3 regions of the Candidatus Clostridium eludens genome follow, and region 3 is predicted to be linked to each of the others. Evidence: riboswitches for the same ligand, from Rfam matches in the RefSeq annotation. Region 3 holds a riboswitch; each other region holds the start of a gene.
What was found. Region 3 has a riboswitch for S-adenosylmethionine ahead of hisC (histidinol-phosphate transaminase). Riboswitches for the same ligand answer to the same signal wherever they lie in the genome.
Positions count from the first base shown of each region.

Region 1: it holds a riboswitch for S-adenosylmethionine, as region 3 does, so the genes downstream of both, ACJDU8_RS20285 (MetQ/NlpA family ABC transporter substrate-binding protein) here and hisC (histidinol-phosphate transaminase) in region 3, are expected to answer to the same signal.
Region 2: it holds a riboswitch for S-adenosylmethionine, as region 3 does, so the genes downstream of both, ACJDU8_RS07150 (transporter substrate-binding domain-containing protein) here and hisC (histidinol-phosphate transaminase) in region 3, are expected to answer to the same signal.

Region 1 covers NZ_JBJHZX010000040.1:12,826-16,112, reverse strand. Annotated here, with positions in the region: gene ACJDU8_RS20295 (MBL fold metallo-hydrolase) at 1-99, shown strand, start outside; gene ACJDU8_RS20290 (D-alanine--D-alanine ligase) at 169-1,059, opposite strand; SAM riboswitch class I at 1,296-1,401, shown strand; gene ACJDU8_RS20285 (MetQ/NlpA family ABC transporter substrate-binding protein) at 1,480-2,295, shown strand; gene ACJDU8_RS20280 (aminotransferase-like domain-containing protein) at 2,427-3,287, shown strand, end outside.
Region 2 covers NZ_JBJHZX010000008.1:43,733-47,019, forward strand. Annotated here, with positions in the region: gene ACJDU8_RS07140 (amino acid ABC transporter permease) at 1-243, opposite strand, end outside; gene ACJDU8_RS07145 (amino acid ABC transporter permease) at 248-949, opposite strand; gene ACJDU8_RS07150 (transporter substrate-binding domain-containing protein) at 1,037-1,849, opposite strand; SAM riboswitch class I at 2,050-2,165, opposite strand; gene ACJDU8_RS07155 (helix-turn-helix domain-containing protein) at 2,514-2,762, shown strand; partial or broken gene dcd (dCTP deaminase) at 2,968-3,287, shown strand, end outside.
Region 3 covers NZ_JBJHZX010000005.1:157,974-161,260, reverse strand. Annotated here, with positions in the region: gene ACJDU8_RS05160 (nitrogenase component 1) at 1-535, shown strand, start outside; gene ACJDU8_RS05155 (NifB/NifX family molybdenum-iron cluster-binding protein) at 553-912, shown strand; SAM riboswitch class I at 978-1,082, shown strand; gene hisC (histidinol-phosphate transaminase) at 1,267-2,382, shown strand; gene ACJDU8_RS05145 (iron-containing alcohol dehydrogenase family protein) at 2,406-3,287, shown strand, end outside.

The DNA.
Region 1 (3,287 bases), on a different contig from region 3:
TTAAGTTTAGAACTAAAATTAGAGAACGTAAATATAGAAAATTTAGATAATGTAAAAGCAGAATTTGAACATAAAACAGGATGTACATTAAAATGGTGATATTTTGGGTATATTCAAATAAATAACTAGCCAGCATGCTAGTTATTTATTTTCAGATACTCTTAAAATTTACAGAGAGCATTGAATTATTTTGTCTAATAATTCTGTAAAAGATATATTTACTGCATTAGCACTTTTAGGAAAGAGGCTATTTTTAGTGAGTCCTGGTAGAGTATTCAGTTCAAGCACATAGGGAATTTTATTTTCTAGTATCATATCTACTCTAACGTATCCTTTGCACTTGAAAAGATTCCAGCACTTTCTGGATATTTCTTCAATTTCATTTTGCAGTGGTTTCTCAAATTCTACTACTATTTCATCACAGCCCCCATCTGCATATTTCGAAGTATAATCAAAGAAGTTGCCTTTAGGTTTTATAGCAAGTATTGGAAGGGTAGTTCCATTTAATATGCAGCAGGTTATTTCATCACCTGCTATATATTTTTCAATCATAACTTCTGTATCATAATTCAAAGCAAGGCGAACGGCAGCTTCTACATCTTCACTTTTTGTTATTATAGTAGTGGCTACACTTGAGCCACCACAGTTGGGTTTTACTACTACAGGGTATCCCATTTCTTCTAAGTATTTATAGTTAATATCTTCTATGGATTTAGTACATATCCAGCTGGCAGTGTTTATATTCTCAGAGCACAGTAATTTTTTACTTATGTCTTTATCCATGCAAATACCGCTGGTTAGAGGGCTGCAGCCTGAATAGGGAATATCCATAGTTTCAAAAACAGATTGAATTATACCATCTTCACCAAATTTGCCATGAAGTGCAATAAATGCAAAATCTATATCCTTCACTTTCTCCATTACATCACTTTTTTTATCTATAACAATAGGTATAATATCATATTTGTTTTTATCCATATAGTTTATTATTGATTTTCCTGAATTTAGGGAAACTTCTCTTTCAGAAGATATACCTCCCATTATGATTCCTATTTTCATATTATTAATTCCTCCAATATCAACTTTATTTTCCTATTTTTTGATTTTGGTGTAAAACCTCTTTAATATAATAATATACATTTTAATTAAAATATTAAAGAACCACACTATCAATATTTCAATTTAATAGTGGTTTTTTAGAGGAATTAATATGAATTTATTATGTTTTTGAAATGGTATTGACATTATTAAATTGTATGCTATAATTTATTCTGTAAGTTATGAATTTAATATAAGCTTTATCAAGAGTGGTGGAGGGACTGGCCCTATGAAGCCCGGCAACCAGTATTATTTTATAATACATTGGTGCTAATTCCTACAGCGTAAGCTGAAAGATAGGGGATAGTTTGAGATTTTTAGCTCGAGGTTATCCTCGGGCTTTATTATTTTTAATCTAATATCATAAGGGAGGAATAAGAAATGAAAAGAATATTAACCGCTATTTTATCATTAATAGTTATTTTTGCACTAGTTGGGTGCGGCTCACAAAAAAGTGAAGGCAGCACAAGTAAAAATGAGGACAAAACTACAATAAAGATAGGGGCATCTCCTCAGCCTCACAAAGAAATATTGGAAAAGGTTAAGCCTATACTGAAAAAGGAAGGATATGACCTGCAAATAGTTGAATTCACAGATTATGTAACTCCAAATAAAGCCTTAGAGTCAGGAGAAATAGATGCAAACTTTTTTCAACACATACCATATTTAGAAGAGTTTAATCAAAAGAATAACACAGACTTGACTTATGTTGCTAAAGTGCATATTGAACCAATGGGGGTTTATTCAAATAAGATTAAGAGTTTAAGTGAGTTAAAAGATGGAGCACAAATAGCTGTACCAAATGATGCTACAAATGAAGCCAGGGCTTTAAAGTTGTTGGCTGCTAAAGGACTCATAAAGGTAAAAGATGGAGACACCATATCAAAACTGGATATAACTGAGAACAAGAAAAACTTAAATATACAAGAGGTTGATGCACCGCAGCTTCCAAGAATTTTATCAGATGTAGATGCAGCCGTTATAAATACAAATTATGCATTAGAGGCAAATTTAAATCCAACAAAAGATGCCATTGCTATAGAATCAAAAGATTCACCTTATGCCAATATAATTGCTGTTAGAAAAGAAGATAAAGATAAACCTTATATTAAAGCTTTAGCAAAAGCTGTGAATGATCCACAAATTAAACAATTTATAAACGAAAAGTATAAGGGAAGTATAGTTCCGGCATTTTAAAAAATAAATAATTTTAACACAAAACACCTCATAGAATAAAGAATAGTACCTTTTAAGTATTTAACTGGGTATTATTCTTTATTTATTTCTTCATTTAATTGTGTAAAAATATAGTTGAGGTGAAATTTATTATGTTCTCTAATATTAAAATAGATAAAGATAGGCTTGTATATGTACAGGTAAAGGATTATATTAAAGATATGATATTAAAGGGGCTGCTTAGAAGTGATGAAAAACTGCCATCCACCAGGGAAATGGCTTCTATGTTTAATGTAAGCAGAAATACAATAATATATGCCTATGAATTTTTACAGGATGAGGGATTCGTATATATAAAAAAGGGAAAAGGTACTTTTGTATCAAATATTAAAGTGGATTTTCAGGGAAAGTGGAGTGTAAACTGGGAGAATGAAATAAACAACTATGGAAAACTTTCAGAAAAATTAGATATAATTAAACATGAGGCGAAATGGCAGAAGGGAATGATATCTTTTAAAAGTATAGCTCCTGATGAAAATCTGTTTAATGTAGGTGAGTTTAAGAGGGCATTTTTAAACAGGATGTCTATTGAGGGAGAAAAAGTACTGAATTATGGATATGCCAAAGGATACAGGCCCCTTATTCAATATTTGCTTAAATATATGGAAAATAAGGGTGTGGATATACAGGAAAAGGACATACTTATAACAAATGGTTTTACAGAAGGCTTTGATTTGATATTGTCCTGTATTACAGAGAAGGGAGACAATATAATATGTGAGAATCCAACTCACAATACTGCAATTAAGATTATGAAGTTGCACGGGCTTAATATAACAGGTGTAGATATGGAGAAGGATGGAGTAAATTTAAGCATACTTGAAAAAGAATTACAAAAAAATAAATTCAAAATTTCATATTTTGTTCCTTCTTATCATAATCCCACAGGTATTGTTATGTCTCCAGAAAAAAGAGTTTGTGTATATAATATGCTTAAATCTTATAATGTACCT
Region 2 (3,287 bases), on a different contig from region 3:
ACTTTGAACTACTGCAAAATACAAAATTAAAATCAGTAGTACAATTGGTATACCTTTTATAATTACAACAAAAACTTGTGACAATCTATTAAGTATCTTAACCTGAAATACTCTTGTTAATGCAATGAAAGTTCCTATAATACAACCTAGTACTAGTGATGCAAATGACATTATTAGCGTTATAGGAGTATATTTAATTGCTGCTTTAAGTGCTACAAACATGAAACCAATATCAAATCCCATATTTTCACCTACCATCACCTATTATTTTTTTATATGTAACCTTTTTTTCAATAACAGTACAACCTTTTTCTACAAGAATACTTAGCACAAGGAAAATTAATGCTGAACCTATATAGCCCTCAAGTGTATGATAGGTTCTAGCTCCTATGGTTTGTGCTTTTCCCATTACATCAATTATTCCAAGTGAAAAAGCTATAGAGGAGTCTTGAAGAAGACCTACCATATTAGTTGAAAGACTTGGTAAAGCAATCAATAGTGCCTGAGGTGCTACTACTCGATGGAAAGTCTGTATCCTTGTCATTCCTACTGAATAAGCAGCCTCTGTCTGGCCTATTGATACACTTATTATAGCTGATCTTATTACTTCAGCCATAAAAGCTGCAGCATTTAAGCCATAGGTAATTATTACAAAAAATAATTTATCCCATTTATTAATATCAATGCCTATAAGCATAAAAAGCACTGGTAGACCATAATACACTATAAACATTTGCACAATTATAGGCGTACCTCGCATAAAGGATATATAAACAATTGATATTTGATTTAGTATAGGTATCTTATAGATACGAAATAAAGCTAAAATCATTCCTAAAAATATACCTATTACAGTTGCCAGCAATACAATCAATAGGGTGATATGAAGGCGAGATAACAATTGTGGCAAATACTCAAATACTAATCTAATGTCAAATAACTTTCCCATATTTATCTCCTACCTTTAACATTATTTTGGATTGTTTTACAGACATTATCAGAACGTATGATATCACCATAGTGTATTTCATATCTATTAATCATTTGTTGTATAATCTCCACCTAAGACATCTTTTGATATCTTTGACAATGTACCATCTGCTTTCATGGCTTTTATTGTCTTATCTATATCAGCCTTTAACTGAGTATCGTCTTTGCGAAAAATATAATAAGTATTTGAAGTAGCTATAGGATCTCCTACTGTTTTAAGTTTATCTCCATAAGTTTTATTTAAATCAGCTACTATTCTCTTAATGGAAATAAATGCATCTATTCTTCCATCTTCAAGATTCTTAACTAGAGTAGCATTATCTGGTGTTGAATAAACTAGTTTGATGGCATTATTATGTTGTTTGTTATATTTCTCTAAAACATATGCGTCATTACTACCTGGAGATACATTTACAGTTTTACCCTCTAAATCTTTAATAGAATTTATATCAGTTCTATTCTTCAAAACAGTTATTCTTAGAATAAAAGTAGTGTAGCTTTCATCAGAAAAAAGATATTTTTGTATACGTTCTGGGTTTTTCTCAAATTGATGTGCAGCTATATCTACTTTCTTAGAAGCTAAACTAAGTAGAACATTTTTAAAGTCCATTGTTTGATATTCAAATTTATACTGTGGAAGACGTCTATCAACCTCCTTCAAGACTTCATATTCATAACCGGCAAGGTTACCCTTATCATCCAAATAGCAGTATGGTTTAAATGCATTTCCTGTTCCTATAACAATTGTTTTAGGTGCAGAAGAGCTTGATGTACTAGTTGCCTTTGCACCGCAGCCTGCTAATGCGAATATAGTTAGCAGACTGGCTAAAAATAACATAAATATTTTTGGCTTTTTCATAATTAAATCCTCCATTCATGTAAAATTTATATAATTTTAAATTAATAACATTAAAATCATTAATAAATAAAGAGGTCAAAGTTAAATATTATAGAGATTATTGACTAAAACTCTATAATAAACAAAACTTGACCTCTAGTTTGTCTAGTTAATCAAAAAACTTCCTACAGAGAAACTATAGGAAGTTATATTCTTTGTTTCTCTCATCTTTCAGGTTTAACCTGCTGGAATTAGCACCATTGAATATATTCGTAAATGTACATATTCAGGTTGCCGGGCATCATAGGGCCAGTCCCTCTGCCTCTCTTGATAAGAAATTCTATATTTAATTGACTTATTCCAAAATTATATATAAATGATATAACTTTTGAAATGTTTTGTCAATATAAACTTTTACTTAATATATGAGGAATCTAATTTCTCAAATCTAATAAGTAATTTTCTGAAGCGATTCAGCCATGTGTGAACACAATTGCTTTCCCATAGAACTCTCCTCATAATAACTATTTTAAGTTAATTAGTATTATTATAATAAATTGCTGTTAATTCCAATACAATTATGTTAATTTTTTAGTATATGTTCATCTTTAGCAACATCCTATCAGTATAGAAATGTAAAATCAATTTGAAAGTTAATCTTTAGCACATTAGGCGGTGGAGTATTTTGAAAATATACTGGCATGAAGGAAGTAAAAATGTTATAGGCTCTAGGGTTAAAAAAGCTCGTCATATGTTTAGCCCTGCTTTAACTCAAGAAAACTTATCTGCAAAATTAGAACTTATGAATGTAAAACTTGATAGAATATCTATATCAAGAATTGAATCTGGTGATAGATTCGTAGCTGATTATGAGGTAATTGCAATTGCTAAGGCACTTAATGTTTCTCTTGATTGGCTTCTACTTGGCAATTAGTTCTTATTCAAGCTAAATATTTTTCTCAATTTCCATCCCAATTTTTAACATAAAGATAAGATGTATTAGTTAAGAATTTATAATCTTCTTCTACCAATGCATTAAATACTTTATCATAAATTTTGATATATTATATACTAAATAAGTTATGGCAAAATAATTAATAGGCAAAATGAAAATTATACGAAGCAAAAGGAGAGTTTAAATGATATTAAGCGGAAAAGAAATACAGAATAAATTGGGCAAAGAAATTATAATAAAACCTTTTAATGAAAAACAACTCAACCCTAATAGCTATAATTTAAGGCTTCATAATAAATTACTTGTTTATGAAGAAAATATTCTTGATATGAAGAAAGTTAACTCTACAAGAGAGATTATAATACCCAATGAAGGATTCTTGCTAGAACCTAATAAACTTTATTTAGGTAGAACAGTAGAGTACACAGAAACTGATAAATATGTTCCTATGGTTGAGGGTAGAAGCTCTGTAGGGAGACTCGGTTTATTTATCCATGTTACCGC
Region 3 (3,287 bases):
GTTTGCGAAAATAGATAAGCAAAAAGTGGAAGATATCATTGAGAGTCATGAACAGGAATATTATTATTATATAGAGCGTTTTGCAGATGTATTTCTTGAAACTCGTGTTATGTCAAAGCGTTTTGTGGTAGTTTCAGATGCTCAGTACTGTGTTGGAATTACTAAATTTTTGGTAAATGATTTTGGACTCTTTCCTTCGAAACAATATATAACTGATGATACTCCTTTAAAATATCAAAATAACGTAAGGGAATATTTTAAAGAGCTGAATGATGGTATAGAAGCAGAAGTAGAATTTTGTACAGATGGATATAAGATAGATAACGAAATTAAAAATACGGATTTTTATGGATATCCATTGATTATAGGAAGTTCATGGGAGAAGAAAATAGCGGAGGAAACAAAGGCGCATTATATTACTATTTCATGGCCTGTATTTGAAAGGCTTATAATAAATAGTTCCTATGTAGGATATTCAGGCGGACTAAAACTCTTAGAAGATATATATTCTGTAGTTCTTACAAGATTTAATTGATTTATGGGAGGGTGCATATGAATTATAAAGTTGCAGTTGCAAGTAGTGATGGCAAATTTATAAATGAACATTTTAGGAAAGCCAGCCAATTTTATATATATAAAGTGGAAGATGATAATTATGAATTTGTAGAATTGAGAAAAATAGATAATATTTTTCTCCAGAGAGGAGATCACTATGATAGAATTTTATCTGTTATTAAACATCTTTCAGGATGCAAAATAGTTCTGGTAAGTCAAATAGGTAGAGAAGCTGTTATGTTTCTAAATAGGAATGGAATAGAGGTTTTTGATGTAAATCAACCTATAGATAAAGCTTTAAAAAGATTAATTAAATATTATTCTAAAATAAATAAAATTTCTAAACCTTGTGACTAGAAATGTTTTTATAGATAGGTTGTTTACGTTGTTAGAAATATAATACAAAAATAAATTAATAAATATCCTTATCAAGAGAAACCGAGGGGCTGGCCCGATGAAGTTTCAGCAAGTAGTGTGTTTTCATACGAAGTGCTAAGTCCTGCAGATGTATTTCTGAAAGATGGGGAAATCAATGTTAAAAATTTTTTAGCATATACTCCTTTTCATCTGCGAAAGGGATTTTTTATTTCATGAAATTAATTATATATTGTTAAATTTTAGTTGACTGGAAAAACCAGAGACCTTAAATAAAATTTATATTTAAGGTCTCTGGTTTTTTTCATTATTGAATTTGAAAGGAATGATTATATTATGACTAAACTAAAGTGTAGAAATTCATTAAATAATATCCAAGTTCATAAACCATCTAAAGCTGTGGAAAAAATACAAAGAGAATTAGGTCCTAATAATATTTTAAGATTATCAGCAAATGAAAATACTAATGGATGTTCGCCTTTGGTTGAAGGCGCATTAAAGGAGTATATTAATAAATTATATTTGTATCCTGACGGCATATGTTCTGAGGTAAGAGAGATATTGGCCAATATTTATGACTTAAAGCTGGAACAATTCATTTTTGGAAATGGCTCATTTGAAATTATTGAATTAATTGCACAAACTTTTATAAATCCACAGGATGAGTCAATTATTCCGGATCCATCTTTTTGGTGGTATAAGACAGCAACCCTTAAAATGGATGGTGTTGTTGTAAGTGTTCCGTTAAAGGATCATAGAGTGGATTTGAAAAAAATTGCAGATAAAATAACTAATAAAACTAAAATTATTTGGTTGTGCAATCCAAACAATCCTACGGGAACTATATTTAAAAAGAAAGAGTTAATGGATTTTTTAGAATCAGTACCGAAGAATATAATCCTGGTATTTGATGAAGCTTATTACGAACTTGTAAGTGATCCACAGTATCCTCAGACTACAAACTTATTGTATAAATATGAAAATATAATAATTCTAAGGACATTTTCAAAGGTTTATGGATTAGCGGGGCTTAGGATTGGTTATGGTATAGCAAATAAACATATAATTGCTTATCTTAATAAGATAAGAATGCCTGCCAATGTTAATGCATTAGCTCAAGTTGCTGCTGCAGCTAGTCTTAAAGATGAGGATTTTAAGAGAAAATGTATTGAAAGTAATACTGTAGGTAAACAATATTTTTACAAGACTTTTAAAGAAATGAAGCTAGAGTATATTCCTACTGAAACAAATTTTATAATGGTTAATGTAGGAAAAGATAGTACTTATGTAGCCAATAAAATATTGGAAAAGGGTATAGATGTACATGCAGGTACTGAATTTAATATGCCAACTTGGCTCAGAGTTACAATTGGAAGGCCAGAGGAAAATAAATTATTCATAGAAAGTCTAAGAGATATTGTACTAGGTTCAACAATCAGACAATGGTATTAAATATATTTTAAGGGGATGAAAAAATGATAAGAATTAAAACACCAGAAGTTTATGTTAATGAAATAAATGCTCTAGAAAAAAGTGGGGAATACATCTCTAAGCTAGGTAATTATGCATTAATTGTTGGTGGAAAATCAGCACTACAGGCAGTAGAAAAAAAATTTTTTAAGAGTTTTAACAAAGAAAAAATTCAATATTACACTGAAGAGTATAGTGGGTATTGTACATTTAAAGCTATAGATAAGTATACTGAGTTGGCCAATAAATTAGGAGTAAATTTAATTATAGGCGTAGGCGGAGGAACAATATTGGATTTGGCAAAAGCAATAGGTGAAAGAGCAAACCTGTATGTAGTAACAATTCCAACTATTGCTGCCACCTGTGCTGCATGGTCGGCTTTATCAGTAATATATAATGAAAATGGTGAACATACAGATTACTTTTTGTTAGAAAAATCTCCAAAACTTGTTTTAGTGGACATAAGTGTAATTAAAGAAGCTCCAATAAGATATTTGAATGCAGGTATTGGTGATACCATTGCAAAATGGTATGAAATAGTACCTAACTTATCTGGAAATAACGATATTAATCTAAAGATAGGCCTACAAACGGCAAAATTGGCACTTGATATACTAAAAAATTATATTAATGGGTTACATAAAAAATCAGATGATAATGACATTGGAAATCAGCAATATAAAGATGTAATTGATTCTATCATAATTTTAGCAGGATTTGTTGGAAGTATTAATAATGGAAAGCATATAGCTGCAATGGGACATGCTATTCATGATAGTTTCACCCATATCCCAGATACAAAGTATACTTTACATGGCGAAAAAGTTATTTTCGGATTAATTGTACAATTTCTCCTTGAGGGAAAGGATGACGAAGAAATAGAAGGG